Regions from separate parts of the Pectobacterium peruviense genome, predicted to be linked through region 3. Evidence: riboswitches for the same ligand, from Rfam matches in the RefSeq annotation. Region 3 holds a riboswitch; each other region holds the start of a gene.
The links. Region 3 has a riboswitch for thiamine pyrophosphate ahead of thiC (phosphomethylpyrimidine synthase ThiC). Riboswitches for the same ligand answer to the same signal wherever they lie in the genome.
Positions count from the first base shown of each region.

Region 1: linked by a shared signal. The riboswitch ahead of thiB (thiamine ABC transporter substrate binding subunit) and the one ahead of thiC (phosphomethylpyrimidine synthase ThiC) in region 3 are both predicted to bind thiamine pyrophosphate.
Region 2: linked by a shared signal. The riboswitch ahead of thiM (hydroxyethylthiazole kinase) and the one ahead of thiC (phosphomethylpyrimidine synthase ThiC) in region 3 are both predicted to bind thiamine pyrophosphate.

Region 1 is NZ_CP161826.1:713,522-723,292, reverse strand. It holds gene sgrR (HTH-type transcriptional regulator SgrR) at 1-1,640, shown strand, start outside; gene DUT67_RS03275 (aromatic alcohol reductase) at 1,692-2,567, opposite strand; gene DUT67_RS03270 (LysR family transcriptional regulator) at 2,901-3,806, shown strand; TPP riboswitch at 3,950-4,046, shown strand; gene thiB (thiamine ABC transporter substrate binding subunit) at 4,127-5,110, shown strand; gene thiP (thiamine/thiamine pyrophosphate ABC transporter permease ThiP) at 5,086-6,693, shown strand; gene thiQ (thiamine ABC transporter ATP-binding protein ThiQ) at 6,680-7,390, shown strand; gene DUT67_RS03250 (family 43 glycosylhydrolase) at 7,395-9,017, opposite strand; gene ilvB (acetolactate synthase large subunit) at 9,533-9,771, shown strand, end outside.
Region 2 is NZ_CP161826.1:1,429,517-1,439,287, forward strand. It holds gene DUT67_RS06520 (GGDEF domain-containing protein) at 1-541, opposite strand, end outside; gene DUT67_RS06525 (NAD(P)-dependent alcohol dehydrogenase) at 695-1,714, opposite strand; gene DUT67_RS06530 (DUF4062 domain-containing protein) at 2,054-3,022, shown strand; TPP riboswitch at 3,659-3,755, shown strand; gene thiM (hydroxyethylthiazole kinase) at 3,792-4,586, shown strand; gene thiD (bifunctional hydroxymethylpyrimidine kinase/phosphomethylpyrimidine kinase) at 4,583-5,386, shown strand; gene psiE (phosphate-starvation-inducible protein PsiE) at 5,665-6,072, shown strand; gene yegS (lipid kinase YegS) at 6,086-6,985, opposite strand; gene yegQ (tRNA 5-hydroxyuridine modification protein YegQ) at 7,750-9,111, opposite strand; gene DUT67_RS06560 (glutathione S-transferase family protein) at 9,306-9,771, opposite strand, start outside.
Region 3 is NZ_CP161826.1:4,611,267-4,621,037, reverse strand. It holds gene thiH (2-iminoacetate synthase ThiH) at 1-167, opposite strand, end outside; gene DUT67_RS20830 (thiazole synthase) at 164-964, opposite strand; gene thiS (sulfur carrier protein ThiS) at 966-1,166, opposite strand; gene DUT67_RS20820 (HesA/MoeB/ThiF family protein) at 1,163-1,942, opposite strand; gene thiE (thiamine phosphate synthase) at 1,944-2,585, opposite strand; gene thiC (phosphomethylpyrimidine synthase ThiC) at 2,582-4,537, opposite strand; TPP riboswitch at 4,651-4,788, opposite strand; gene DUT67_RS20805 (Rsd/AlgQ family anti-sigma factor) at 4,911-5,372, opposite strand; gene nudC (NAD(+) diphosphatase) at 5,481-6,263, shown strand; gene hemE (uroporphyrinogen decarboxylase) at 6,380-7,444, shown strand; gene nfi (deoxyribonuclease V) at 7,460-8,149, shown strand; gene DUT67_RS20785 (YjaG family protein) at 8,227-8,817, shown strand; gene hupA (nucleoid-associated protein HU-alpha) at 9,022-9,294, shown strand; gene DUT67_RS20775 (DUF1481 domain-containing protein) at 9,299-9,771, shown strand, end outside.

The sequences.
Region 1 (9,771 bases), 1.0 Mb from region 3:
AACAACAGTTCATCCGCCTGTGGCAACACTTTCAGGGACAAACCACCGACACCACGCTGCAAGAGCTGACGGGGGTACTGAACTGCTCACGCCGCCATATCCGTTCATTGCTGAATGCGATGCAGCAAGCAGGCTGGCTCATCTGGCAGGCCGAAGCGGGAAGAGGAAAACGCTCGCAACTCTCCTTTGTGTATACCGGATTAGCCCTACAACAACAGCGTGCCGAAGATTTGCTAGAACAGGATCGTATTGAGCAGTTGGTGCAGTTGGTCGGTGACAAAGAAGCGGTGCGCCAGATGCTATTGGCTCACCTTGGGCGGAGTTTCCGGCAAGGGAAGCATATTCTGCGCATCCTTTATTACCGCCCATTACGCAATTTACTGCCCAGTTCAGCACTGCGACGCTCGGAAATGCATATTGCACGGCAAATTTTCAGCGGGCTGACCAATATAAATGAGGAAAATGGGGAACTGAAACCCGATTTAGCTCATCACTGGCAGAGTCTATCTCCCCTGCACTGGCGCTTTTATCTGCGTCCGGCCATCCGTTTTCATCACGGTCGTGAACTCACGATGGACGATATCACCACCTCATTATTACGACTCACTCCGCTCCCGCTGTTCTCTCACATTGAAACCGTGACCTCACCGATGCCGTTTGTGATTGATATCAGGCTGAGCACCCCAGATAAATGGCTGCCGTGGCTCTTGGCCAGCGTGCACGCCATGATTTTGCCGCAGGAGTGGCAAACGCTGCCGAATTTCGCCCAACACCCGATTGGCACCGGGCCTTACGCGGTGGTACGCAACAACAGCAACCAGTTGAAAATTTGTGCCTTCGATGATTATTTTGGCTATCGGGCGCTGATTGATGAGGTCAACATTTGGGTCTTGCCGGACGAGCCGGAAGAAATGCCGGTGTCTGTCCAATTCCAGTCTGATGATTCTCACCATGAGCAGTTGGAAAGCCGAATGGAAGAAGGGGGTTATTTCCTGTTATTCGACAAACGCTCGCCGCTGAACCAGCGTCCAGAAGCGCTGCAATGGCTCAGGCAGGTATTTAACCCTATTTCGCTGCTCAGCCACGCCAATACCAGCAACCAGCGCGACTGGTCGCCCGCCTATAGCCTGCTGCCACGCTGGCATCACCATCATCCTGATACACCACAGTCCATTCCCGATGGGCTAACCGACGTCACGCTCACGTTCTATCAGGAACACCCAGAGTACCGGATATTAAGCGAGATTATGCGCACGCTGCTGGCGCAACAGGGCGTCACTCTGCACGTTCAAACTATCAGCTACGAAGACTGGTATCAGGGCAATGCTGAAAGCGATATCTGGTTTGGCAGCCTGAATTGTTATCTGCCGCTCGAATTCTCTCTGTTCGCCATGCTTTATGAACTGCCACTCGTGCAACATTGCCTGAATGACGATCTAGCGACAGACGCACAACAGTGGCGTAATCACACGCTCCCGATGGCGGAATGGAGTGAAAAACTCATCAAGAGTGGGCAACTGCATCCGTTATTGCATCACTGGCTACAACTTCAAGGGCAGCGCAGCATGCGCGGCGTCAGGATGAATATGCTGGGCTGGTTTGATTTTAAATCCGCCTGGTTTGCACCGCCGGAACACTAACTGCATTTGGAAAAAGTACGGGGCGCGTTGAATCGCTCCGCACCTTTCGGCCTATTTTTGCAACTGCATCCGTAAGAAATGCTCGACGTCGACCGTCTCGTAACCCTTACGTTCATTGAACGTGCCGGATTTGTCCCACCACATCCCCTCCCCCAAAGCAAACGCGGCCCGATAGCGCGCCATTGCGTCATCTGGAGCCACCTTCAGATCCCTGCGCAATTTGTCCAGAGTCCATAGTGTCTTCTCAAAAATCTTCCCCGTGATACGTTCAACGACATCGGCAAGTTGCCCGTATGAGATCGTGTCACCTGCCACGTAGACAACCTCATTAGCCAATCGTGGTTCGGCCAACAAGATTTCAGTCGTGAGCCAACCAATGTCTTCGGGGATCGTCACAGTCACTTTCGTATCCCAACTTCCCAGACCGTGAAGGATTCCGCGCTCCAGATCCACCACATCGAAGGCGGGCTCAAACAGGAAACTCGTGAACATACCAGTCGAAACAATCACCCATTCGGTACTCTGTTGGCTACGTAGCAACTGTCTCACGTCGTACTGTTCATCAAAAACCGGATGGCCGCTTTTTCGACCCACGACGTCATAATCAACACCGAATTGCCAAGGGAAATAGCGCGCGACGTTGGCAGCCAACACCGCTCTGGTTATTTTCATTTGAGTGCCCGGCCCTGCTACGAATCCCGAACAGTTCAATACCGTCTTATAATGCTTGAAAAGCCCCGTCAGAGCGTATTCATCAGAGGCCAGATCAAACCCGATAACGTCAACCCCTAATGCACTAAGTTCGGTCAGTGTAGCCATACCCTGCTCCGACGGATCGTTAACGGTGTCCGGTGAGACGAGTACCGTGACCGACAACGGCAAGGCACGCGCACGCACACGCGGTGCAAGAGCACGCAATACCGCCATACCGAGTTGCCCTGCGCCAAGTACAAGAATATCTTTCAATACTGTTCCGCGGTCATTCACGCCTTAACTCCTTCAAAATTTCAAATTATCTCTATCACAGGGAGTGATGAACGCCCCCATGCATTCAGTGTGCTAACATGCCCTTGGTCTGATAAGACTTGTCAGTACAAGGATATTTAGAGTTCAAGTATCATGTTATACAAAAATATGCAGATGATAAGATTCAGCCACATCACTTCATAATTTGAAAAAATCAAACGATAAGGTGATATAGCTGCTAATACGGCAGTACGTCTTATCAACGTTTCATCGCAAATGGGGAGACATCATCGTATGGATCGGTTTCAGGCCATGGAAACATTTATCCGTGTGGTCGATGCGGGTAGTTTCAAAAAAGCGGCGGAAACCCTGCATGTTCTGCCATCCACCGTCACCCGTAGCATCAAAGAACTCGAATCACATCTTGGCGCTCGGTTACTCAACCGAACGACGCGAGCACTCAGTATTACGGATGTTGGCCTGCGCTATTACGACAGTTGCAAAGCGATCTTGCGGGATGTGCACGCGGCGGAAAGCGTAACGGCACAGCAAAAGGAGGAACTACAGGGAACGATCAGAATCGGGGCGACACCTTCTCTGGTCAAAAATTTCCTGATCCCGGCACTACCCGACTTCTGTGAACGTCATCCTGGAATAAGGTTGGACTTCCACCTGGGTGATGCCACTGTGGATATTGTCCAGCAGGGTATCGATTGTGTCATCAGAACCGGAGAACCGCCGTTATCACGACTGGTCGCACGGCGCCTCGGTACGTTCCAGTGGACTATCTGCGCTTCCCCACGCTATCTCGAACAGCATGGATACCCCACAACGTTGGACTCGCTCAAAGAGCATACCGCAGTAGGGTATATCCACAGCCGGACTGGTCATTCGACGAACTGGGGGTTTCACGATGAGGCACACACCGTAGCGATTCCGCTAGCAGGACAGATCAGCGTAAATGACACCGATGCCTATCTCACCGCTGGCATAGCGGGTCTGGGTCTACTACGCATTGCCAGTTATATGGTACGCCAGCAACTTTCTGATGGGCATCTTGTCCGGCTGCTTCCTGATATCGAAGCACCGCGTGAACCTATTTTCATCCTCTACCCGCAAAGCCGCCACCTCTCGCCAGCTATCCGCGCCTTTATCGACTGGTGTACCGCGCTAATCGAGAAGGAAGCCGTGAAATGGTGAATGTCCACAGACAGGACAACAACAGCCATCACGTTAAGCGAAATTGCGCACGTACTGCGGCGTCCAAGTGTGCATATAAGCCTGGTTCGCGCCGCCGGAACACGGAGAACCTTTCGCTACCCGACTTAACCCTTTACAATGAGCCGTTCTCAACGGGGTGCGGAAAATTTTTCGCTGAGAAGATACCCGTCGAACCTGATCCGGTTAATACCGGCGAAGGGATTTGAGAGTGCGGCTTATTGCTGCCTCGAAGTCCTTTGCCACCCTATGATTCTCAGGAGTGCAAAGTGTTAAATCAATTATTACATCGTTCAGCCATCGTGCTGAAAACCAGCCTGCCTTGTCTATTACTGCTCTCAGCATCCGCCTTCGCCAAGCCCGCGCTTACCGTTTATACCTATGACTCATTCGCTTCAGAATGGGGCCCAGGCCCCGTCATCAAGACCGCGTTTGAAAAAGAGTGCGAGTGCGAATTGAATTTCGTCGCACTGGAGGATGGTGCATCGCTGCTGAACCGTCTGCGTATGGAAGGCAAAAACAGCAAAGCGGACATCATTCTTGGGCTGGACAACAACCTGTTGCAGGCTGCTGAGCAAACTGGCCTGTTTACGCCACACGGTCAGGACACCAGCGCCGTCACGGTGCCGGGCGGCTGGAGCAATAAAACGTTCATCCCTTACGACTACGGCTATTTCGCCTTTGTGTATAACAAAGACACGCTGAAGAACCCGCCGAAAAGCCTGCATGAGCTGGTGGACAGCAACGCACCGTGGAAAGTGATCTATCAGGACCCGCGTACCAGCACGCCAGGGTTAGGTCTGCTGCTGTGGATGCAGAAAGTGTACGGCAACGATGCGCCGCAAGCCTGGCAGAAGCTGGCGAAAAAAACCGTTACCGTGACCAAAGGCTGGAGCGAAGCCTATGGTCTGTTCCTTAAAGGGGAAGCGGATCTGGTGCTGAGCTATACCACGTCACCGGCCTATCACATTATCGAAGAGAAGAAAGACAACTACGCGGCAGCCACCTTTAGCGAAGGGCATTATCTGCAAATCGAAATCGCCGGGCAGTTGGCTTCCAGCAAAAATCCTGAGCTGGCAAAACGCTTTATGCAGTTCATCCTGAGCCCAACCTTCCAACAGGCTATTCCCACCACCAACTGGATGTATCCGGCCATTAAAACCGAACTGCCAGCAGGCTTCGCGACGCTCGCGGTTCCTGAGAAAGCCATGCAGTTCAGCGCGCAGGATGTTGCCGACCAAAGGACGCAGTGGATTCAGGCATGGCAACGCGCCGTCAGCCACTGATCGGCGGACGTCTGTGGCCAGGGCTACTGGCCACCACGCTGTTAATTTCCGTTGCCGTACTGGCTTTTGGCGCACTGTGGATACAGGCGCCAGAAAGTCAGTGGCGCACACTATGGCATGACAGCTATCTCTGGCATGTCATTCGGTTTACCTTCTGGCAGGCCTTTCTATCTGCGCTATTTTCTACCGTTCCGGCGATTTTTCTTGCCAGAGCGCTGTATCGACGGCGCTTCCCCGGCCACCGCTGGCTACTGCGCCTGTGCGCGATGACGCTGGTGCTGCCCGTGCTGGTAGCCGTTTTTGGCCTGCTCAGCGTGTATGGCCGACAAGGCTGGCTGGCCTCTGCGCTGGGCTGGCTTGATCTGAAATACACCTTTTCGCCTTATGGATTGCAAGGCATCCTGCTGGCGCATGTGTTCTTCAATCTGCCGCTGGCAACTCGGCTGTTGTTGCAGTCACTGGAAGGCATTGCCACCGAGCAGCGTCAGTTAGCCGCCAATCTGGGCATGAACAGCTGGCAGCATTTCCGTCTGTTGGAATGGCCTGCGCTGCGCAGGCAGATTTTACCCACTGGCGCGCTGATTTTCATGCTCTGCTTTGCCAGTTTTGCCACCGTTCTGTCGCTAGGCGGTGGCCCGCAGGCGACCACGATTGAACTGGCTATCTATCAGGCATTGAGCTTTGATTACGATCCAGCACGCGCGGCACTGCTGGCATTAATTCAGATGGTCTGTTGTCTCGGTTTGGTGCTGTTGAGCCAGCGGTTGGGGAGTATTTTGCCTGTCGGCAGTACGCAGCAGCTTGCCTGGCGTAACCCGCAGGATAGCGCCTTAAGCCGCCTCACTGACGGCCTGCTGATCGGCGCGCTGTTGTTGCTGGTTGTTCCCCCCTTGCTGGCCGTGGTGGTTGATGGCGTGAACCGCTCATTGGTTTCCGTGCTGCAACAGCCTGTGCTCTGGCAAACGCTGTTTACCTCGCTACGTATTGCCTTAAGCGCAGGATTGCTGTGTCTGGTGCTGACCATGATGCTGCTTTGGAGCAGCCGCGAGCTCAAGTTACGCCAGAAGCCACTCTACGGGCAGTTGATGAATCTGAGCGGTATGCTCATCCTCGCCATGCCGGGTATTGTGCTGGCAACGGGCTTTTTCCTGCTGCTGAATAACAGCATCGGGTTGCCGCAATCCCCCTACGTGCTGGTGGTGTTCACGAATGCGCTGATGGCAATTCCGTATGCCATTAAGGTGCTGGAAAACCCCATGCTGGACGTTGCTGAGCGCTACAATCGGCTCTGTACTTCACTGGATATTCGCGGCTGGCAGCGATTGAAGTTGATCGAACTCGTCGCGCTGAAACAGCCGCTCGCGCAAGCGTTAGCCTTTGCCTGCGTGCTGTCGATCGGGGATTTCGGCGTTATCGCGCTATTCGGCAATGAGCAATTCCGCACGCTGCCGTTCTACCTGTACCAGCAAATTGGCTCCTATCGCAGCGCCGACGGCGCAGTCACGGCACTGTTGTTGATGCTGCTGTGCTTTATGTTATTTACCCTGATTGAGAAACTGGCAGGCCGTCATGATCGCGCTTGAGAAATTGACCTACTTCTATCAGCACTTACCCATGCGTTTTGATTTTCACGTCAAACCGGGAGAGCGCATCGCCATCCTCGGCCCCAGCGGCGCGGGGAAAAGTACGCTGCTGAATCTGGTGGCTGGCTTTCTGATGGCAGACAGCGGCGAATTGAGGCTTAACGGTGAATCTCACCGCGAGACGCCCCCAGCCAAACGGCCGGTTTCGATTCTGTTTCAGGAAAATAACCTGTTTCCTCACCTGACGATTGGGCAGAACATCGCGCTGGGGTTGCACCCTGGTCTGCGGCTCAATGCGGCACAGCGCGAAACGCTGCGGCAGATTGCCGATCAGGTTGGTCTGACAGATCTTCTGGATCGCCTGCCCTCGCAGGTGTCCGGCGGACAGCGTCAGCGCGCGGCATTAGCACGCTGTCTGGTGCGTCACCAGCCCATTCTGCTGTTGGATGAACCGTTTTCTGCACTCGATCCTGCACTACGTCAGGAGATGCTCGATTTGGTTGAAAGTGTGTGTGAGGAGCGCCAGTTCACGCTGCTGATGGTGTCCCACAATCTGGATGATGCCATGCGGATCGCAAAACGTACGGTGCTGATCGTGGACGGGCAGATTTATTATGATGGGCCGACTCAAGCGTTACAGGATGGCAGCGCCGATGCCGCCGCCATCCTGGGAGTTTCACGCCCGTCTTCGGATTGAGAAGTTAAGGCAGAGCCTGATAGCGCAGGTTACTGAACGTGACCTCGCCTTCGCCCGACGCATACAACGCTGGCCGCAAACTGAGGAAGTCGTACGCCACGTTGTGATGGTAGCCAGACACTTCCATCTGCACCGGATATTTCTTCCACGGTTCCTGATCAGAGGTTCGGGTGTAAAACGTCACGATATGACGATCGTTTTTCATCCGAATTTGCACCTCATTGCCCGTAATGTGCGGCAGTTTCTTCTCTGCCCTTTCCAGCCCATAGCGATGCATCACCGTACCATCCTGATTAAACGACAGCCCGACGTAGAGTTTCGCATTGTAGAACAGCAGTAAACCGGCCTGTGCTCCAGGGGCGAAATTCGCCGTGACTTCAATTTGGTAAGCTTGATCGCCAGGGATCATCGTTAGCGGCGCACTGTCTTTCGGCGACGTTCCTTTTGCCTTCAGGTGCAGCTTGCCGTCGCTGAGCGTAACCCGCTTTAGCTCTTCCGCATTAGCACGGTAAAAATGCCAGCGGGCTGGAAATTTCTCGTCAGTGAAGCTATCAGACCAGCCGATACCGTGAGGCACCGCCTCGCCACCTTCCGGTTTACGAATCGGTTTGCCGGTATCGAATCCAGCAGAGGTAAACCAGCCGTCAGCACCCCAGACAATCGGCTCCAGCATCGCCTGCCGTCCCAGCGTCATAAAGCCGTTTTCATAACCGTGATACACCATGTACCAGTTTTTATCCGGCCCTTCGATCAGCGTCGCGTGACCGCGCGACCACCACTTCTCTGAACGATCCTGCGTGCGAATAATCGGATTATGCGGTGAGTTTTCCCACGGCCCGTTGATCGACTTCGATCGAGCCGCAATCACCATGTGCCCCGTTGGTGGCCCAGCCGTGCCGCCTTCCGCCAGCACCATGTAGAAGTAATCGCCGTGGCGCAGCATCTTCGGCCCTTCCTGCGAGAAGCTTTCCACATCCCACTCTTCTGGGTACTGCCATCCCTGATAGACCACCTCCATTTCACCGACCGTCGACAGCCCGTCATCCGTTAACTGCACACGGTTGCCGCCAGACATAAAGATGTAACGCTTACCGTCTTCTCCCACCACATGTCCGGGATCGCTGGCCGGATTTTTCAAGCCGGTATCTTTCGGCGGCGTCCACGGGCCGCGAATATCATCGGCGGTGATTACATACAGCGTTTTCTTTTTCGTCCCTTTAGCATCGATAATCCGGTTCGTCGTGAAGTAGAGGTAATATTTATCGTTGTACTTCACTAGATCTGGAGCCCAAATCGCGTCAACGGGCGTCGTTATCGCGGGGCCAAGCGGCTGCCAGTTCACCAAATCGCGCGAGTGCCAAATTAACAGTCCGGGGATATCGTCAAATGACGAGAACGTCATGTAGTAATCCTCCCCATCTTTGATAATCGTAGGGTCGGGATGATCGCCCGCGATGATAGGGTTGAGATAGCAGCCATTACCTAAATCCGCCTGACGCTGCTGTTCTATACCCCGCATCCACTCGTCGGCAGGGCCAGCCTGGCAGGCCATCGCCTGGCTTATCCCCATCGCCATCAGCAAAATGCCGCTCAGCGCGCCTTTCCCCATCGTTCGGGAGATACTCATTTATTGCTACCCCACTATCTCAATGATTATTTGATAGTTTATAACATTGAAACCGTGTTCCAGTTGTGAAAACTGTCACGATTCTCCGGCTTTTAGATGAAAACTTAAGCGGTAATCGCGCAGTGAAATATCAATATATTGTGACCAATTCGACATATTCCGTTTTTATCCCTTGTGGGTATTGTGTCTTTTTGTACTGCTGTGCTTATATGGATTGGCGATTGATTACTCATTCGAACACAACGCTCAACCATAAAGCGCTCGAATGTAAATAACCCGAACATAAATTAGGATTCCCGTGACGCACTACTCTTCTTCCACTTCAGCACTACTAAACACCGCGCATGTTGACGCGGTTGTCGTCGTGCGCGTGGTCGTCGTGGTCGTCGTCGGCAGCGCGCCGTAACGGGTTCCGAATCGAAGATTCTCAAACCCCGCCGGCGCCAGCCGAGCGGGGTTTCTTGTTTCTACCCTCCCCGCTCCGACCAGCACCGGCCCTGATGAAGGATGTAAACATGCGTTATACAGGCGCTCAGTTGATTGTTCGGCTGCTCGAACAGCAGGGTATCACCACCGTAGCGGGCATCCCCGGCGGCGCAGCACTGCCGTTATATGATGCTCTGAGCCAAAGTCAGACTATCCGCCATGTTTTGGCTCGCCACGAGCAAGGGGCAGGATTCATGGCGCAAGGCATGGCACGAGCCAGCGGACGCGCCGCGGTTTGTATGGCGTCCAGCGGCCCAGGGGCGACCAA
Region 2 (9,771 bases), 1.8 Mb from region 3:
TGTCGATAATAAATAAATAGGGTGTTTTCGCTTCGAGTTTTTTTAATTCGTTAATAAAAAATCGACGGTTAGGGAGCTGTGTGAGTTCATCGCTGAATGACTGTATTCTGGCTTCGACATACTTATTGTTGATTTGCTGTATCAGGGTATAAACACCGAATCCGACGCCAAACATACCAATGATTCTCAGCATATCCTCAACATAATATCCAATTAGCTTGGGCTGATAGATAAACTCATCCATGAAGTCAAATGTGGCGGAGCATATCCAGACATGTAGCCCAAGCCGAATAGATAAGGCTGAAGTATGGTTAAGCGAGATTTTACTGGTACATGACAAGATAAAAAAAAGAAAAACCAGCGCAATCGCATCCGTATAAGACCCCGGATTATTGTGTAACTGCTCCTGAAAATCTCGATGCTTGAAGAACAGGAGATTAAATATAATGATTAACACAGACAATAAAAGGGCAAACCTTACAGACGAGAAAGCCTTTTTATTCTTATCAATAAAGTCGTGGTCATACTCTTTAAAAGGCATTGCGAGTCTCCTCTTGTATCACCTTTCAATCCTATCATGAAACCTGTTGAATACATTCAGTCGCGTGGTGCCGAGCAGTGTGGTCCAGAGAATGACGTTAATCTGACTTATGTGCAAAAAGCAGACGCCCGATCGCTCAGGCGTCTTTACCGATTAAAAATCGGCTTTCAGTATGACGCGATAACGGGCTTTACCGTCACGCACGTGCTGGATGGCATCGTTGATTTTCGACATCGGGAACAGTTCCGTCTGTGGCTTCACGCTGGCACGCGCGGCGAGCTTCATCAAAGAACGTAGCTCATGCGGAGAACCCGTAGAAGAACCAGAAACGCTGCGATCGCCTGCGATAAGTGTAAAAGCCGGAACGCTAAATGGCTTCATCACCGCGCCGACGGTATGGAACTTCCCGTTATAGGCGAGCGCGTTGAAGTAGGGCTGCCATTCCAGATCGACGCTCACGGTGTTGATGATAAGATCGAACTGGCCTGCCAGTGCAGTCAGCGCCTGCGGATCGCGGCTGTTGACGACCTTATCGGCACCCATCGCCAGTACTTCTTGCTCTTTGGACGGGTTTGAGCTGAACGCCGTGACTTCACAGCCCATCGCATGCAGGAGCTTAATCGCAATATGTCCCAGACCGCCGATACCGATCACGCCGACGCGGCTGGTCGCAGTGACATTGTGCATTAACAGCGGTTTGAAGACGGTGATGCCGCCGCACAGTAGCGGACCTGCCGATTCGATATCAATGGAATCAGGAAGCGGGATAGCCCACTGCCAGTTCGCACGAATCTTATCGGCAAAACCGCCTTTATTCAGAATCGTTGGCACGCTGCCTTGCTGACAGTTGGTTTGGCTACCGCTGATACAGGCATCGCAGTGCCCACAGCTACGTGCTGTCCAGCCAATGCCGACGCGCTGACCTATTTTTAATCCTTTGTTCTTCGCCGCGTCACCCAATGCGTGCACACGACCAATCACTTCATGCCCGGCAACCAGCGGATAGCTCGACATTCCCCATTCGTTATCGATCATAGAGAGATCGGAATGGCACACGCCGCAGTAATCAACCACGACTTCGACGTCTTCCGCCTGCAGTTCACCCGCATCAAACTCATACAACTCCAGCGCTGCGCCAGCTTCCGGTGCGGCATAACTCTTGATTATCGTCATCACAATTTCCTCAGTATGGGTTTGATTAACCAGTCTAAAGGGTTATGACGTTTTTCTCTATGTCACAACGTGCCTGTGGTTTTTCATTTTGTGTCGGGAGGGGGGAGCGCTTGCTTTAATGCCTTAGTTAGCTCAGGTTAAAGTTGGAAGAGTTATATCTTCTGAATTTTCCTGCGTTATCGATAGCTTTAAAAAGACTAAAATGCTGAGTAGATAAGAGAGTTTCTGTTGAGCTTATTCAGACTTACACAGAAATTATTCGTCCTTGCTGTTCTCTCTTCATGCTGATTTATCTTATGATACTGGTTTTACTCTGCTTAGTGCACTCTGGAGATTCTGATGGATAAAAGATATCAGGTGTTTGTAAGTTCTACCTATACTGACCTAATCGAAGAACGCCATTCAATAATGCTTACTCTAATGAAAATGGATTGTATCCCTGCCGGGATGGAACATTTTCCTGCCGCTGATGAGGAACAGTGGAATTTTATTCAGCGTATTATTGATTATAGCGATTATTACCTTCTTATCATTGGTGGAAGATATGGTAGTTTAGATGAAGATGGAATCAGTTTCACCGAAAAAGAATATGACTATGCCGTTTCAAAAAATATAAAAGTTGTGGCATTAATTCATGGTAGTCCAGAAAAAATTACATTTCAGAATTCTGAGCAAGATCCTGTACTGATAAATAAATTACAATCCTTTAGAAATAAGGTGAAAACGAAAAGACTAGTAGAGTTCTGGACTGATGCAAATGAACTTCCAGGAAAGGTGGCATTAGGAATTATGCATGCACGTACTATGCATCCGGCAATAGGGTGGGTTAGAGCAAATCGCATCTCAAACGAAGAGAATTTATCTGAGTTAATAAAGGCTAGAGATGAGGTCGATTTATTAAATAGAGAGTTGGAAAAGTTAAAGTCTAACAATTCAATAAGTGACTTTGGGGATGATGTGGCAGATTTTTCAGATAGTTTTCCTCTTCATTATAGCTTGGTTAGTAATAATTTCAAAATCCCTACGAACAGCGTTGTAACTATATCAATTGCTAGAATTTTTAATAGTATAGCTGTGTCGATGGGCGATGGTTGTAGCTATGATGATGTCAGTAAATCTCTTAATAGATTAATTTTAAAGGCGGCGGGTATTATTGGATATAATGTGATAATAGATGACGATGATATTAAAACCATAAAGTTTCATTTTGTTGCAGTTGGTCTAATAGATATAGATAGGGAATGGTGGACTCTAACTGAAAGTGGATTTCGTAAATTAAAAGAGCTTAGGGTTATAAGAAAAAAATAAATAACTGATGGTTTTTCTATCCTACTATTCTGCAGGATTAGCCATGTTACTCGACTTAATGTGGCTTTCATTCTTATTAATAAATTATAAAATTTTATTCGCGTCGAGATATTTTTTGATGTTTTGTTTTTCTTTTGGGGTTTATAAGTTAATAGATTTTATCGGGTTTTTATTTCTATGCTCACAATGGATAATATAATATATGGCTGAGTGAGTTTATTACTTAATTTTCATCTCACTGTTGATGTTTTTTAAAAATAAAACATGGCTCATTAAATAAAAAATATATAGATATAATCTTATATTCTTGTTGGCTGTGTGAGAAGTAAGTGCATGAAATATATTTTCATTAGAGTGTTTACTATTGCGATATGCCGAATGGTGGCTATTGGTTTTAATTTGTGCTAAAGATTTATAATAGGTTGCAGTTTATATATTTCAAATGCATGCATGAATATTTCCCCATGTGATATTAAAAAATACATTCAGTTATTATGTGTTATGACTTTGAAATATGGGTAGTGAACTTGGGAAAATAGCAATTATTTTTCTATATAGTCGATGTAATCGGTTATTGGAACACAAACTTGTGCGAACAAGCCAGTTCACGTAATCTGCTAGTATACAGGAATTTACTGTAATGACTCGGGGTGCCCTTCTTTGTGAAGGCTGAGAAATACCCGTACCACCTGATCTGGATAATGCCAGCGTAGGGAAGTCACGGTATGCCCACCGGTTGCCGCCTTCTTCCACGCCGGTTGGGAGACCTATGAACACGCAACCCGCCGACTTTTCTGCCGCTCAGGCAGCAACATCACTCACCCAATTTCGTTCTGCTTCACCGCTGGTGCACTGCTTGACCAACGATGTGGTGCAATCTTTTACTGCTAACGTACTGCTGGCGCTGAATGCGTCGCCTGCGATGGTGGTCGATCCTGAAGAAGCCGCGCAGTTTAGTGCAGTCGCCGATGCGCTGCTGATTAATGTCGGGACGCTGGATCGTACGCGTGCTGAAGCGATGCGAGCGGCGGTGAACAGCGCACATCAGGCGGGTACGCCGTGGGTGCTCGATCCGGTTGCTGTAGGCGGTTTAACCTTTCGTACTGAATTTTGCCGCGAATTGCTGGCATGGAAACCCGCGGCGATTCGCGGTAATGCGTCCGAAATCATGGCGCTTGCCGGGTTAGCTGCGCAGGGAAGAGGTGTGGATAGTGCTGATGATTCGTTGGCTGCGCTTCCTGCTGCGCGTGAACTGGCTCGGCAGGTGGGGACGATTGTCGCGGTGACCGGAGCGGTGGATTATGTCACAGACGGTGAGCGCGATATCGCGGTAACGGGTGGTGATAGCATGATGACGCGCGTGGTTGGTACGGGCTGTGCGCTGTCTGCGGTGGTCGCGGGATTTTCTTCTCTGGAAGGTGATCGCTTATCCCATGTTGCGGCGGCATGCTATGTCATGGCGTTAGCAGGGCAGCAGGCGGCTTCAGTGTCACAAGGCACAGGAAGTTTTATCCCTAATTTCCTCGATCGACTCTATACCCTGCGCGCGGAGGATCTGGCATGAAACGTATCAATGCGTTGACGATTGCAGGTACCGATCCGAGTGGTGGGGCGGGTATTCAGGCGGATTTAAAAGCGTTTTCTGCGCTGGGTGCTTACGGCACGTCGGTCATTACCGCGCTGGTGGCGCAAAATACGCGTGGCGTGCAGTCGGTCTACCGGATTGAGCCGGATTTCGTCGCGGCACAGTTGGATTCTGTACTGAGCGATGTGCGTATCGATAGCGCCAAGATTGGTATGCTGGCGCAGACCGATATTGTCGAAACTGTTGCCGAGCGCCTGCGTCATTACGCGGTTCCTTTCGTGGTACTGGATACCGTGATGTTGGCGAAGAGCGGCGATCCGCTACTCGCGCCGGAGGCGGTAGAGTCGATCCGTCGTGAGCTGCTGCCGCTGGTTTCCCTGATTACGCCCAACCTGCCGGAAGCCGCTGCGCTGTTGAATACGTCGCCTGCCGCCAACGAGCGGGACATGCGCGAACAGGGGGAAGCGCTGCTGGCGATGGGCTGTCAGGCAGTATTGATGAAAGGCGGTCACCTTAGTGAAGCGGAAAGCCCGGACTGGTTGTTCAGTCGGCAGGCTGAACCACAGCGTTTTAGCTCCCCACGTATTAATACACGTCATACGCACGGTACCGGCTGCACGCTGTCTGCCGCGTTGGCGGCGCTGCGACCACGTCACGATAGCTGGGGCGAGACGGTCAACGCGGCGAAGGCGTATTTACAGCTGGCGTTACAGCAGGCCGACACGCTGGAGGTTGGGCACGGAATCGGCCCCGTTCATCACTTCCATCACTGGTGGTAAATATTGCGTACCCTAAATAATTCGAGTGGCGTGAAGGCGGCAATCGCACGAATCCCCAGGAGCTTACTCAAGTAAGTGACTGGGGTGAGTAAGTGAAGCCAACGCACACGCAGCTTGAAGTATGACGGGTATAAGTAAATCGACTTGTATTTTGCGTGACATATTTGTCAGTAATTTCAAACTAAATTAAGCGTATTTCGGCGTGACAGTGCGAGTGTGTCCGGTTATTTTGCTCTGAAATCTTAGCGTTAATATGAAATGGGATGTGGGGATAACATATGGCAGGTTCTGCTCGCAGTGCGATGGCTGCCAAGGCGCTTCAGACGATACTCAATATCGGCCTGTTGGCGCTGGCAACCATTTTGGTGATTTTTTTAGTTAAGGAAACGTTTCATCTGGCGAAGGTGCTATTGATCTCCAGCGAGAAAGATTCCTCCTATCAACTGATAGAAGGCATCGTGATCTATTTCCTTTATTTTGAGTTTATTGCGCTGATCGTGAAGTATTTCCAGTCCGGCTATCACTTCCCGCTACGCTATTTTATCTACATCGGCATTACGGCCATCATTCGCCTGATTATTGTCGATCACAAAAGCCCGTCGGATACGCTGGTGTATTCCGCGGCGATCCTGCTGCTGGTGGTGACGCTGTATCTGGCAAACAGTAATCGCCTGAAGCGAGAATAATCAAAACGCGCCGCTATTCCAGCAGCGAGCACTGGGGCGGTAGCCGACAGTGAATCGCTGCGGGAAGCACCTCAATGCAGAAGCGTTTAGCGGTGAGCGGTTCGCCATCCAGATTAAATGTCATATCATCGGGGGCGGTGATCTCCAGCCAGGGCAGGGTTGCGGAAATCATGTTCTGGTTTTCGCTGCCGGTAAACCAGGCCTGAAGCATATTGGGCAGTAACTCCGTTGCAGACAGCACGCTCAGTTCCAGCAGCCCATCGTTGATCAGCGCCTCTGGGCAAAGCTGCTGTCCGCCACCGGCCTGACGGCCATTCCCTACTGCGATAACTAGCGTATCGCCCGCCCAGTGAAAATCCGGCCCGTGAATCTCACAGCGCTCGGCTTGCAGCATATCCATACGAAAAAGCGCGTGTAGTACGTAAGAAGCACTCCCCAGTGCCGCCTTCATCTTGGCGGGGGTCTCAGTGGTAATACGCGTGGCAAAGCCGCCCGTCGCCATATTGATGAAATAGTGTTTGTCGTTCACTTTAGCGATATCAATGGCGGTGGCGCGGCCTTTGATCGCCAGCGTCAACGCGTTGTGCATCTCCATCGGAATCTGACAGCTGGTGGCAAAATCATTAGCGGTACCCAGCGGCACAATCCCCAGATATGGGCGAACCGCTTCTGGCTGCACCGCTAACGCTGCGGCAACTTCATTGACGGTGCCGTCGCCACCCGCGGCGATTACGTTATCCGCGTTGAGCTGGATGGCCTCTTCTACATAGCGTTTGGCATCGCCGTATTCCCAGGTGACGCGGACATGCAGCGTAGAGCCGTCCTTGCGTAGCTCACCGATGGCTTCGCGAAGTTCTTCATTACCTGAACTTTTCCCATTCAAAATCAGCAGTGTGATTGGATTTTTTTCCATGTCGTCTTTCTCTGGCTGCGATGTTGTTAATACGAAACGTTGCAGTTAATCATAGTCATTAAATCGGCAGGTAGACATCAGAAGAATCGGTGAATATACCCGTCATACTTCAAGTTGCATGTGCGTTGGCAGCGCTACTCGGCACACTGGTGTGTGCCTCGCCCCGTTGGGGCCGCTGCAAGCAGCGTTTAAATCTACCTCTGGCAGATTTGTCAGTCACCCGAATCACTTACCTGAGTAAGCTCATCGGGATGAAATGAGAGACATCCAGTCTCTCACCGGAGGCCAGCCGTCGGCTGGTCAAATTCGTTCCCGACGAATTTGTCCCTCTCTTGCCGCGTTATTTGGCCTTATGGCCTCACCCCTTCGGGGTCAGCGCAAGCGCTGTTCAAAACGCTAACGTTTTGTCCTGAAACTCGAATTATTTAGGGTATGTTTGCGGTGGGAAATACGTGATCGAGAGAAAAAGAAAAGCCAGCTCAAGGGAGATTGAGCTGGCCAAGGAGGTGGTTCCTAGTAGTATCACTACGCTTATTTTTCGTTCTATGTTTTCTCAGCGACGCAATACTAACCACAAGACCAGCGAATTGATGTGATCTGTTTCTAATATTCGTTAAAAAACCCTGAGCTTTGTAACGATAACCTCAGACGGTTAAGCGTACTTACTCGTGGCCGGGAAAAGGCGATGGTGGGGGGGTACCGTAAGGAAGCGCTGTTTGATTAGGACATCGCCGGATGGCTGTGCATCCGGCGATATTACGGGATTATTCCGCGTTAGGGTTACGCGTAGTGGTGCCCGGCAGATTGCGCAGCAATAGCGCATAGTCGAGAGAGACATCGTCCGGCACCGGCAGATAAACAATATGGCCGTTACCCGGCGCAACCTCGGTCGGCTGCCCTTTGACATTCTGCATCGATTCGATGATGAATTGAATATTGCCGTTTGGCGTCATCATTTCCACGCTGTCGCCGCAGGAAAACTTGTTCTTCACCTCGACTTCAGCCAGACCATCGCGACGAACGCCGGTGAATTCACCGACAAACTGCTGACGATCGGAAACGGAATAGCCGTAGTCGTAGTTTTGGTAATCTTCATGCACGTGGCGACGCAGGAAGCCTTCGGTGTAGCCACGGTGTGCCAGACCTTCTAGCGTTTCCAGCAATGTCGAGTCGAACGGCTTACCTGCGACAGCATCGTCGATGGCGCGGCGATACACCTGTGCGGTACGGGCGCAATAATAGAATGACTTGGTGCGGCCTTCGATTTTCAGTGAATGGACCTGCATTTGCGTCAGGCGCTCAACGTGTTGGATCGCACGCAGATCGCGGGAATTCATGATGTAGGTGCCGTGCTCGTCTTCAAATGCGCTCATGTATTCGCCGGGGCGCAGATTTTCTTCCAGCATAAAGACTTTGTCGGTCGGTTCACCGATGCCTAGCGCCGGTTCAACGTTTTTCACCACGATAGGTTCGTGCTGATGGACGATGTTCCCGACCTCGTCTTCTTTACCTTCCTGAACCTTATATTCCCAGCGGCAGGCGTTGGTGCAGGTGCCTTGGTTTGGATCGCGTTTGTTGATGTAGCCGGACAGCAGGCAGCGGCCTGAGTAGGCCATGCACAGGGCACCGTGAACGAAAATCTCCAGTTCCATATCCGGGACGTTCTGGCGAATTTCCGCAATCTCTTCCAACGACAGTTCGCGTGACAGAATCACACGCGTCAGCCCCATCTGTTGCCAGAATTTCACCGTCGCCCAGTTGACCGCGTTGGCCTGAACGGAAAGGTGAATATCTATCTGTGGGAAGTTTTCACGCACCAGCATGATCAAACCCGGATCGGACATGATCAGCGCATCCGGCCCCATTTCGATGACGGGTTGCAGATCACGCAGGAAGGTTTTCAGCTTGGCATTGTGTGGCGCGATGTTAACGACCACGTAGAATTTCTTGCCCAGCTCATGCGCTTCGTTAATGGCTTGCGCCAGCGTCTGATGGTTGAATTCGTTATTGCGCACGCGCAGGCTGTAGCGAGGTTGACCGGCATAAATCGCGTCCGCGCCATAGGCAAAGGCGTAGCGCATATTTTTCAGCGTACCGGCCGGAGAAAGCAGTTCCGGTTTAAACATGGTATCTCTCGATTCTGATCACAAGTCAGGCTGCTCCACGGCGGGAGCAGTAAAGGCGGAGGATTCTAGCGCTAATAGGGGGAAATTGCAGTAGACGGCACACGAAACGTGGGCCTATTGTTTGACGTAAATCAATTTTTTGACCTAAATAAAGAATGGCCTGCCATAAACAGAGCAGGCCAGATTTCGCTGTATTAACGCGTGGCGGTACGGGATGTGCCGAGGGTTTCGCGGTTGTGCGGCTGGTATAAATCAACCTGTGGGCCAACCGGTACGATCTGTGTCGGATTCAGCCAGGCAATGCCGTAATAACCCGCTTTGATGTGGTCGATATTGACCGTCTCCGCAATACCCGGCCACTGATACAGTTCGCGCAGGTAATGTGATAAGTGTGGATAGTCGGCAATACGTTTCAGGTTACATTTGAACGCGCCGTGGTAAGCCACGTCAAAACGTATCAGCGTCACAAATAAACGCCAGTCGGCTTCGGTCAGCGTGTCGCCCAGTATGTAACGATGACTGCCCAAATGATCGTCTAGTTCGTCCAACGTGGTGAAAAGCGTGGTGACTGCATCGTTATAGTGTTCCTGCGTTTTGGCGAATCCCGTCTTATACACGCCGTTATTGACGTTGTGGTAGACGGTTTCGTTCCAGCGGTCG
Region 3 (9,771 bases):
TCCAGATAAGCGCTGGCGGCAGGTGAAATGAGCGCCATAAAGTCATCGCGTGTCGGGTGTGGTGCAGCAAGCGCCCGTTCAACATCATGGGCTGTTTTACTGTTGATGCGCAGCGTCAGGTCATCCCAGTCGAGTTGTTCCCAGACGGTTTGAAAATCGACGCTCATCGTTCCACCCCTTCCGTGTGTCGATCTTCCGTTTGTTGGTGAAGAAAGCCGGTGAGTGGGCTGGTGGCGCTGGCGACGAACTGCTTATTTCCCAGCCCGGCTTGACGAGCAAGCCCGCCGGCATCGACGGCCAGCCGGAATGCATGTGCCATCGCCACAGGATCGCGGGCAACCGCGATTGCTGTATTTACCAACACTCCGTCGGCCCCCATTTCCAGCGCATCGGCCGCATGACTGGGCGCACCGATGCCCGCATCGACAATCACCGGAACACGCGCCTGTTCGATGATAATGCGGAGAAAATCACGCGTTTGCAGCCCCTGATTGGATCCGATTGGCGCACCCAGCGGCATCACCGCCGCGCAGCCAACTTCTTCCAGCCGTTTGCACAGTACTGGGTCGGCACCGCAATAGGGCAGCACCGTGAATCCCTCTTTAACCAGCTGTTCGGCGGCCTTCAGCGTTTCGATAGGGTCGGGCAGCAGGTATTTCACATCGGGGTGAATTTCCAGTTTCAGCCAGTGAGTACCCAGCGCTTCACGCGCCAGTCGGGCAGCAAAAACAGCTTCGTCTGCGGTTTTGGCACCCGACGTGTTGGGCAGTAGCTTAATACCGAGCTGGCGTAGCGGAGCGAGAATGGCGTCGTTGCCGCCATTCAGATCTACGCGCTTCATCGCCATGGTGACTAACTGCGAACCGGAAGCCTCAAGTGCCGCTAGCATCAGCTCTGGCGTGGCGAATTTGCCCGTACCGGTCAGCAGCCGTGAAGTTAATATCGTATCGGCAATGTGCAGCATGTCATCCTCCCGCGATTGCCTGAAAAAGCAAAATATCATCACCGTCCTGCACCTGATGCTGTGACCAAGTCGCGTGCGGGATAATGGTCTGGTTGATGGCTAGCGCAGTGCCGGGCTGGAGCCGGTTTATCTGGCTCAGCAGCATCTCAACCGTGATGGCCTCAGGACATTCAAAGGGTTCATCATTCAACGTGATTTTCATGCCACGTCCCCGCATACCGAGCAATGGGGCGCACGCGTGAGTTGAAGCGTGTTCCAGCTCTGCTGTTTGCCATTGAACATTCTCAGCTTGCCGTCCAACGCGGATGGCATGCCTGCCAGCATTTTGATTGCCTCCAGCGCCTGAAGTGTGCCAATCACACCGACTACTGGGCCAAGTACGCCCGCAGTACGGCAGTTGCGCTGCGGTTCGGCTGTATCCGGGTACAGGCAGGCGTAGCAGCCAGAGTGATAAGGCGGCGTGAAGACCGCAAGCTGACCGCTGAAACCGACGGCGCTACCGCTGATCAGCGGCTTACCTGCACTCACGCAGGCGGCGTTAACCGCGTGGCGGGTTGTCATGTTGTCGCTGCAATCCAGCACCAGATCGACGCGGCTGACGGCGTCGTGTAACGCCTCACCACTTAGCCTTTCGGTGAGTGCGATCGCTTCCGAATACGGATTTAATGCCTGTAGCTGACGCTGTGCCAACACTGCTTTGGGCTTGTCGGTTTCGCTGGTGCGGTACAGAATCTGGCGTTGCAGGTTGCTGATATGCAATGAGTCATCGTCAGCAAGTAGCAGCGTGCCGACTCCAGCGGCGGCCAGATAGAGTGACGCGGGGGAACCCAGTCCACCGAGCCCTACCAGCAGAACGCGGGCGGCTTTGAGTTTCTCCTGACCTTCAGGGCCAACATCTTCCAGCATCAGTTGACGGCTGTAGCGCATGAACTCGCTATCGCTCAGCCCCGCAGGCGTTGGAGGGCGATTTGTTACCATTTCATGCCTCCCGTCCTTCAATCATCTTGAGCAGCGTCGCAGTGGCCTGCCGCCAGCCTGGAGCCTGAGTAATGGCGCTGACGACGGCAATGCTGCCGACGCCCGTCGCCAGCACCGCAGGCACTCTGTCGATGCTGATCCCACCGATTGCCACGGTGGGAAAACGGTCTTGCAGATCGGCGATGTGCTGGGTCAGTTCGGCCAGCCCTTGCGGTGCGGAAGGCATGTCTTTGGTTTGTGTGGGGAAAATATGCCCAAGCGCAATGTAGGACGGGTTTATCGCCACGGCACGCGCCAGTTCACGATCGTCGTGCGTGGAGACGCCTAAACGCAGGCCAGCTTTTTTAATCGCGACCAGATCGGCGGTATCGAGGTCTTCTTGACCCAGATGTACGCCGTACGCCTGATGTTTTACTGCCAATTTCCAGTAGTCATTGATGAAGAGTTGCGCCTGATAGCGCCGACCCAATGCGATCGCCTGGATCACATCGGTTTCGGCCTGATCATCTGACCGATCTTTGATTCTTAGCTGGATCGTTTTCACCCCGACACCGAGCAGGCGTTCGATCCACTCCACGCTATCGACAACGGGATAGAGCCCCAGCCGCTGTGCCGTCGGGGCAAAAGGCGTCGAGTCCGTCATTTGCTTTCCTCTGCTTGCAGGCTGGTGGCGTTGTGATAAAGCTCGCTGCCGCGAGAGCGGAATTCCTGCGACATCTCAGCCATGCCAATTTCAATTGGTTTGGCTTCGGCTTGCTGTTTGGCGGCGTAATCGCGTACTTCCTGCGAGATTTTCATCGAGCAGAATTTCGGGCCGCACATAGAACAGAAGTGGGCGACCTTACCGGATTCTTGCGGCAGCGTTTCATCGTGGTAGGCACGTGCCGTTTGGGGATCGAGCGCCAGATTGAACTGATCTTCCCAGCGGAACTCGAAGCGCGCTTTCGACATAGCGTTATCACGGATTTGTGCGCCGGGATGACCTTTCGCCAGATCGGCGGCGTGGGCGGCGATTTTGTAAGTAATCAGCCCTTGTTTAACGTCTTCTTTGTTCGGCAAGCCGAGATGCTCTTTCGGCGTCACGTAGCAGAGCATCGCGCAGCCGAACCAGCCGATCATGGCGGCACCGATGCCAGAGGTAAAGTGATCGTAACCCGGTGCGATATCTGTGGTTAGCGGGCCGAGTGTATAGAACGGGGCTTCGTGACAGTGCTCCAGTTCTTCGGTCATGTTGCGGCGGATCATCTGCATCGGAACATGGCCGGGGCCTTCGATCATCACCTGTACGTCGTATTCCCAGGCAATTTTGGTCAACTCACCCAGCGTATGCAGCTCGGCAAACTGGGCTTCGTCGTTGGCATCCTGAATGGAGCCCGGGCGTAAGCCGTCGCCCAGCGACAGCGCGACATCATAAGCGGCGCAGATTTCACAAATTTCGCGGAAGTGTTCGTACAGGAAGCTCTCTTTGTGATGCGACAGGCACCACTTCGCCATGATGGAACCGCCGCGCGACACGATGCCAGTCAGGCGTTTGGCCGTCATCGGCACGTAGCGTAACAGCACGCCAGCATGGATGGTGAAATAGTCGACCCCTTGCTCGGCCTGTTCCAGCAGCGTATCACGGAACATTTCCCAGTTCAGGTTTTCTGCCACGCCGTTCACTTTCTCCAGCGCCTGATAGATTGGCACTGTCCCGATTGGCACCGGGCTGTTACGCAGAATCCACTCGCGAGTTTCGTGAATATAGCGTCCGGTCGAGAGATCCATCACGGTATCCGCGCCCCAACGGGTAGACCAGACTAGCTTTTCCACCTCTTCCTCGATGGAGGATGTCACAGCGGAGTTACCGATATTGGCGTTAACTTTCACCAGAAAATTGCGCCCGATAATCATTGGTTCTGATTCGGGGTGATTGATGTTTGAGGGAATAATCGCGCGCCCGGCGGCCACTTCCTGACGAACAAACTCTGGTGTGATGTTTTCCGGCAAAAGGGCTCCGAAACTTTGCCCCGGATGCTGCTGGCGCAGTACTTCACCACGAATGCGTTCGCGTCCCATATTTTCGCGAATAGCGATAAATTCCATTTCGGGGGTAATTATCCCCTGTCGTGCATAGTGGAGTTGGGTGACGCATTTGCCTGCTTTGGCACGCTGCGGTCGTGGCAAATGCTCAAAGCGTAGATGATCCAGACCCGCATCCGCCAGACGCTGCTGGGTGAAATCGGAGCTGACGCCGGATAACGCTTCGGTATCGTGACGTTCTGCAATCCAGCTGGCGCGCAGCTTTGCTAACCCAACGCGGACATCGGGTTGGGCAGTGGGATCGCCATAAGGCCCTGAAGTGTCGTAAACCGGGATCGGCTCATTGGGTTCGTATTGGGGATTATCTTTGCTGCCGCCGAGTAGCGTCGGGCTGAGCTGAATCTCTCGCATCGGTACGGCGATGTCGTCGCGCGAGCCCGAAAGGTAAATGCGTTTGGAATTGGGAAAGGCCGTTCCCTGTAAGGTTTCAATAAACTGTTGGGCGGCGGCGCGCTGTTCACGGCGACCCGATTTTGACAACACTGTTTTTATAGACAAGGGTTCTGTAGACATAGCAAGTTCCTGTAATACGTAAAGGGAAGATTGCTTGTCTGGAGCCGGAGGGAGTAATAATGATATTGAGCATCAGAGCAGGTATGTAGAAATACACAGCCTTGGGCTCAATGAGGCGCATTACTCTTGTTCCCTTCGCAGGTATTAACCCGATCAGGTTCCGCGGATCCCGAATTAACGGTCTCAGCCTGTGCGCTTATAGGTTTCGTAAAAACGAAACACAAGCACGCTAGGCACTCCGACAAGATTTGCCCGTCTGTTAGACGGGTCAATAAAACCCCTACACTGTATGACGGCAAAACGCGGATGTCAAAGCGTGCCGCTTTTATCTGTATAGCGTGTGATGATGTTCTTAAATAACGTCAAATGACGGCTAGTGATCGTAAACTTGCTTGATCATGTTGTCTTCTAACGTAAAACGCTCTTCTAATGCCTCGCCGACGCTGGAGAGTGCCTGTTGGAATTCGAGGCAATTATCATGGTCGATGGCGGCCGCCAGATGGCTATCGTAAAACGTCATGATTTGCTGCGTATTATTCTGCAGGGCGAGGTCAAGCTGGGTGGAAAGCGCTAATACTTGTTCGCTGTGAGTCGCTGCTTCATGCAGCATTTTTTCATATAAATGAAAGTGGCCGGTAGAAAGATAGTCCACCAGATTCTGGCAAAAATTATCCAATGCCTCTTCATCCAAAAGAGAAAGCGCTTCCTTGTTCGGCTTGATGCCAACCAGATGATAGTAAGCCACCAGAAGCTGCTTACGCGCTTGTAGCCATTGGTCGATTAACGCATTATTGCCACCAACGTATTCAGTCAGACTTTGTAGCTGGTTTAGCATTGTTGACTCCGTGAACGGTAAGAAATAACTGAAATCCCAGTTATAAAACTTATGTAATCACTCTGAATGTAAAATGCCAGTGAAGTGGCAGTGGAGCAATAAAAAGATATGGAACAGACGCTAAAAGGTGATGAAACCGGCTGGTGGGTGGTTAGCGATGCGGTACAAATCTGGCTACCTCAGGGGGAATTGCCGCACGGAACGGCTATAGCGTGGGCTTTGCAGGGGAAAGTGGCTCGTCAAATCGGTGAATGGCAAGGGCAGCCTGTCTGGCTGGTGTGTCAGGGACGGGATTCCGATATGGCATCGGTCCGCCAACTGCTCGATCAGGATGTGAGCTTATTCCAACTGGCGGGGCGAGGCGTACAGTTGGCTGAGTTCTATCGCTCTCATCGTTTTTGCGGTTACTGTGGTCATGAAATGGTATGGAGTAAAACGGAGCTGGCATGCTTATGTCACCACTGCAAAGAGCGCTATTACCCGCAGATCGCGCCTTGCATCATCGTTGCGATTCGCCGTGGTGAGGAAATTTTGCTGGCGCAGCACAATCGGCATCGCGGAAACATGTACACCGTGCTGGCTGGGTTTGTAGAAGTCGGTGAAACGCTGGAGCAGACGGTCGTACGTGAGGTAATGGAAGAGAGCCAAATCCAGATAAAAAACCTGCGTTACGTGAGTTCACAGCCTTGGCCATTCCCGCATTCGCTGATGATGGCGTTTATGGCCGATTATGCGGGTGGAGAAATCAAGCACGATCCGAAAGAGTTGCGTGACGCAGGCTGGTTCCGCTATGACCAGCTCCCGCAGCTGCCCCCGCCGGGTACCGTGGCACGTCGGCTTATCGAAGATACGGTGGTGTTGTGCCGTGCTTATCACGAGAACGAAGGCTGACGTGGTACTATTTGCGCCATCAATGACTCGCGTGGACAAAGTGCTCGCGTCATAACGCATCTGCTTCAACCCATCTATCCGGTGTCAAACCGCCGTGAGGCTGAAAGGAAAATAACATGACTGATCTGAAAAACGATCGCTATTTGCGGGCATTACTGCGCCAACCTGTTGATGTTACTCCAGTGTGGATGATGCGTCAGGCGGGGCGTTATCTGCCGGAATATAAGGCAACGCGCGCGCAGGCTGGTGATTTTATGTCGCTGTGTAAAAACGCAGAGCTGGCTTGTGAAGTCACGTTACAACCTTTACGGCGCTATGCGTTGGATGCAGCGATCCTGTTCTCCGATATCCTGACCATCCCAGATGCCATGGGTTTAGGTCTCTATTTTGAAGCAGGGGAAGGCCCACGTTTTAGTTCTCCCATCACGTCTCATGCCGATGTGGTTAAACTGCCGGTTCTCGACCCCGAGCAGGAACTCGGCTATGTGATGAACGCGGTGCGGACGATCCGTAAAAACCTAGCTGGTGAAGTGCCGCTCATTGGCTTCTCGGGTAGCCCGTGGACGCTGGCGACCTATATGGTTGAAGGCGGCAGTAGCAAAGCGTTTACCGTCATCAAGAAAATGATGTTCGCTGAGCCTAAAACGCTGCACCTGTTGCTGGATAAGCTGGCTGATAGCGTCATTCTTTATCTCAACGCGCAGATTCGCGCAGGCGCGCAGGCAGTCATGGTATTCGATACCTGGGGCGGCGCATTGAGCGGGCGTGATTATAAAGAATTCTCTCTGCATTACATGCATAAGATCGTTGATGGTTTACAGCGTGAGAACGAAGGCCGCCGTGTGCCAGTGACGCTTTTTACCAAAGGCGGAGGCCAGTGGCTGGAGGCGATGGCAGAAACAGGCTGTGACGCGCTGGGGCTGGACTGGACGAGTGATATTGCCGATGCGCGTCGTCGCGTCGGTGATAAAGTTGCACTACAGGGAAATATGGATCCCTCTATGCTGTATGCCGATCCGGCACGGATCGAACAGGAAGTTGCATCGATCCTCGCCGAATTTGGGCAAGGTAATGGACACGTTTTCAATCTGGGTCACGGCATCCATCAGGACGTGCCGCCGGAGCATGCTGGCGTTTTTGTTGAGGCGGTGCATCGGTTGTCCCGCGCTTATCACGCATAATTCACAGGAGGTGATGTGATTGATACACAACGGCTGCGAGCTGAGCAGTTGGCTCGCGCTTCTGATGTGATTCGGCACGACGATTTACCGTTTGAACAGCCTGCACTTATCGCGGGTGCGGATGTTGGCTTTGAACAAGAAGGTTCGGTAACTCGCGCCGCTATTGCGGTAATGCGCTATCCTTCGTTGGAACTGGTAGAATACAAGATTGCGCGTATCAGCACGACGATGCCCTATATTCCCGGTTTTCTTTCGTTTCGTGAATGTCCTGGGCTGTTAGCCGCATGGGCGTTGCTTGAACAGAAGCCGGATTTGCTGTTTGTTGATGGACATGGGATTTCTCATCCGCGTCGTCTCGGCGTTGCCAGTCATTTTGGTCTGTTGGTTGATGTGCCCACGATTGGTGTGGCGAAAAGTCGGCTTTGTGGCCGGTTTGAGCCGTTGGCGGAGAGCGTCGGCAGCCAGCAACCCTTGCTGGATAAGGGCGAGCAGATTGGTTGGGTATGGCGCAGCAAAGCGCGCTGTAATCCGCTGTTTGTGGCGACAGGGCATCGAGTCAGTCAGGATAGTGCATTGCACTGGGTACAATCTTGCATGCGCGGCTACCGTTTACCGGAGCCGACCCGCTGGGCTGATGCCGTCGCATCAAATCGTCCCGCATTTGTGCGTTGGCAACGGCAGCAAGCGGCTAACGTATTGTCGTAAAACTTTAGGAATTCAGGCATAGGGCGTCACTGTGATTTCAGGTACACTGCCGTCCGTCGCCGTTAATGAGCATAAAAATGTTACGTAACCCCATTCATTTACGTCTGGAAAAGCTGGCGAGCTGGCAACATGTCACTTTCATGGCATGCCTTTGTGAACGTATGTATCCAAATTACCACGAATTTTGTCGTCAAACAGAATTCGGCGACGCGATGGTTTACCGCCGCATTCTCGATCTGGTATGGGAAACATTGGTTGTTAAAGATGCGAAGGTCAATTTCGATAGCCAGTTGGAAAAGCTGGAAGAAGCGGTTCCTGCTGCTGAAGATTACGATCTTTATGGCGTCTACCCTGCTATTGATGCCTGTATCGCGCTGGGCGAGCTGATTCATTCGCGTTTAAGCGGTGAAACGCTCGAACATGCGATAGCCATCAGCGAAGCGTCTATCCGTACGGTTGCTATGTTGGAAATGACGCAGGCTGGCAAAGAAATGACCGACGATGAGCTAAAAGTTTTGCCTGCGATTGAAGAGGAATGGGATATCCAATGGGAGATTTTTCGCCTGTTGGCGGCCTGTGAAGAACGCGACATTGAGCTGATCAAAGGGCTCCGTTCCGATCTGCGCGAGGCCGGAAGTAGTAACATCGGGATAAATTTGCATCAATAACGCGATAAAACGTGATTTAAGGCCTGAAATGGCCTGTCTTAAGGCTTCACATTCGCACCCTGTCTGGTCTACATTTGGGGGGCGTAAAAAAAGTGGCTGTCGGTGCGTGTATGCAGGAGAGTGCTATTACACCCTAAAACGGGAAAGGGCATATCCGTCGCACTCGATGCTTAGCAAGCGATAAACACACTGTAAGGATAACTTATGAATAAGACTCAACTGATTGATGTAATTGCGGACAAAGCTGATCTGTCAAAAGCACAGGCTAAAGCAGCTCTGGAATCAACTTTGGCGGCAATTACCGAGTCTCTGAAAGAAGGTGATGCAGTACAATTAGTTGGTTTTGGTACGTTTAAAGTCAACCATCGTAATGAGCGCACTGGCCGCAACCCACAAACCGGTAAAGAAATCAAAATTGCTGCTGCCAATGTGCCAGCGTTTGTTTCTGGCAAGGCTCTGAAAGACGCTGTTAAATAAGCTCATGCCGGTTAAAAGTTTAAGCAGAGGGGCGGTTTCGCCCCTTTTGCTTTTACGACGTTGGTGTGGCGCAGGTCTCGTACTTATCGCTGTAGTGGCCTGCAGTAGCCGCACCGCACCGCCGGAAGTTTTCTCCAGCGGTTACGTAGCCGATCGCGGTATCGTGCGTTTGTGGCGTAAAGATGATGCGCAGAATACGACGGCGCTGACCACCGTGTATAACCCGCTTCAGGGTAATGCTTTGGTGGTGACTCGCTATACGTTCCAGCAGGATAAGCTACGCGAGATACAGCGTAATCAGCTCGGGACGCAACAAGAAGATATGCGTTTGCGCTTTGCTGAAGATGGAACCGTCAGCTTTATGCAGCGGCAACTGGCTGAAAGACGTGAATCGGTTTCCGATGATGATGTCGCACTCTACCAGTTTGATGCTAAACGCATGCTGGAATTGAGTGATGTCCTGCGTGCAGGCAAAGT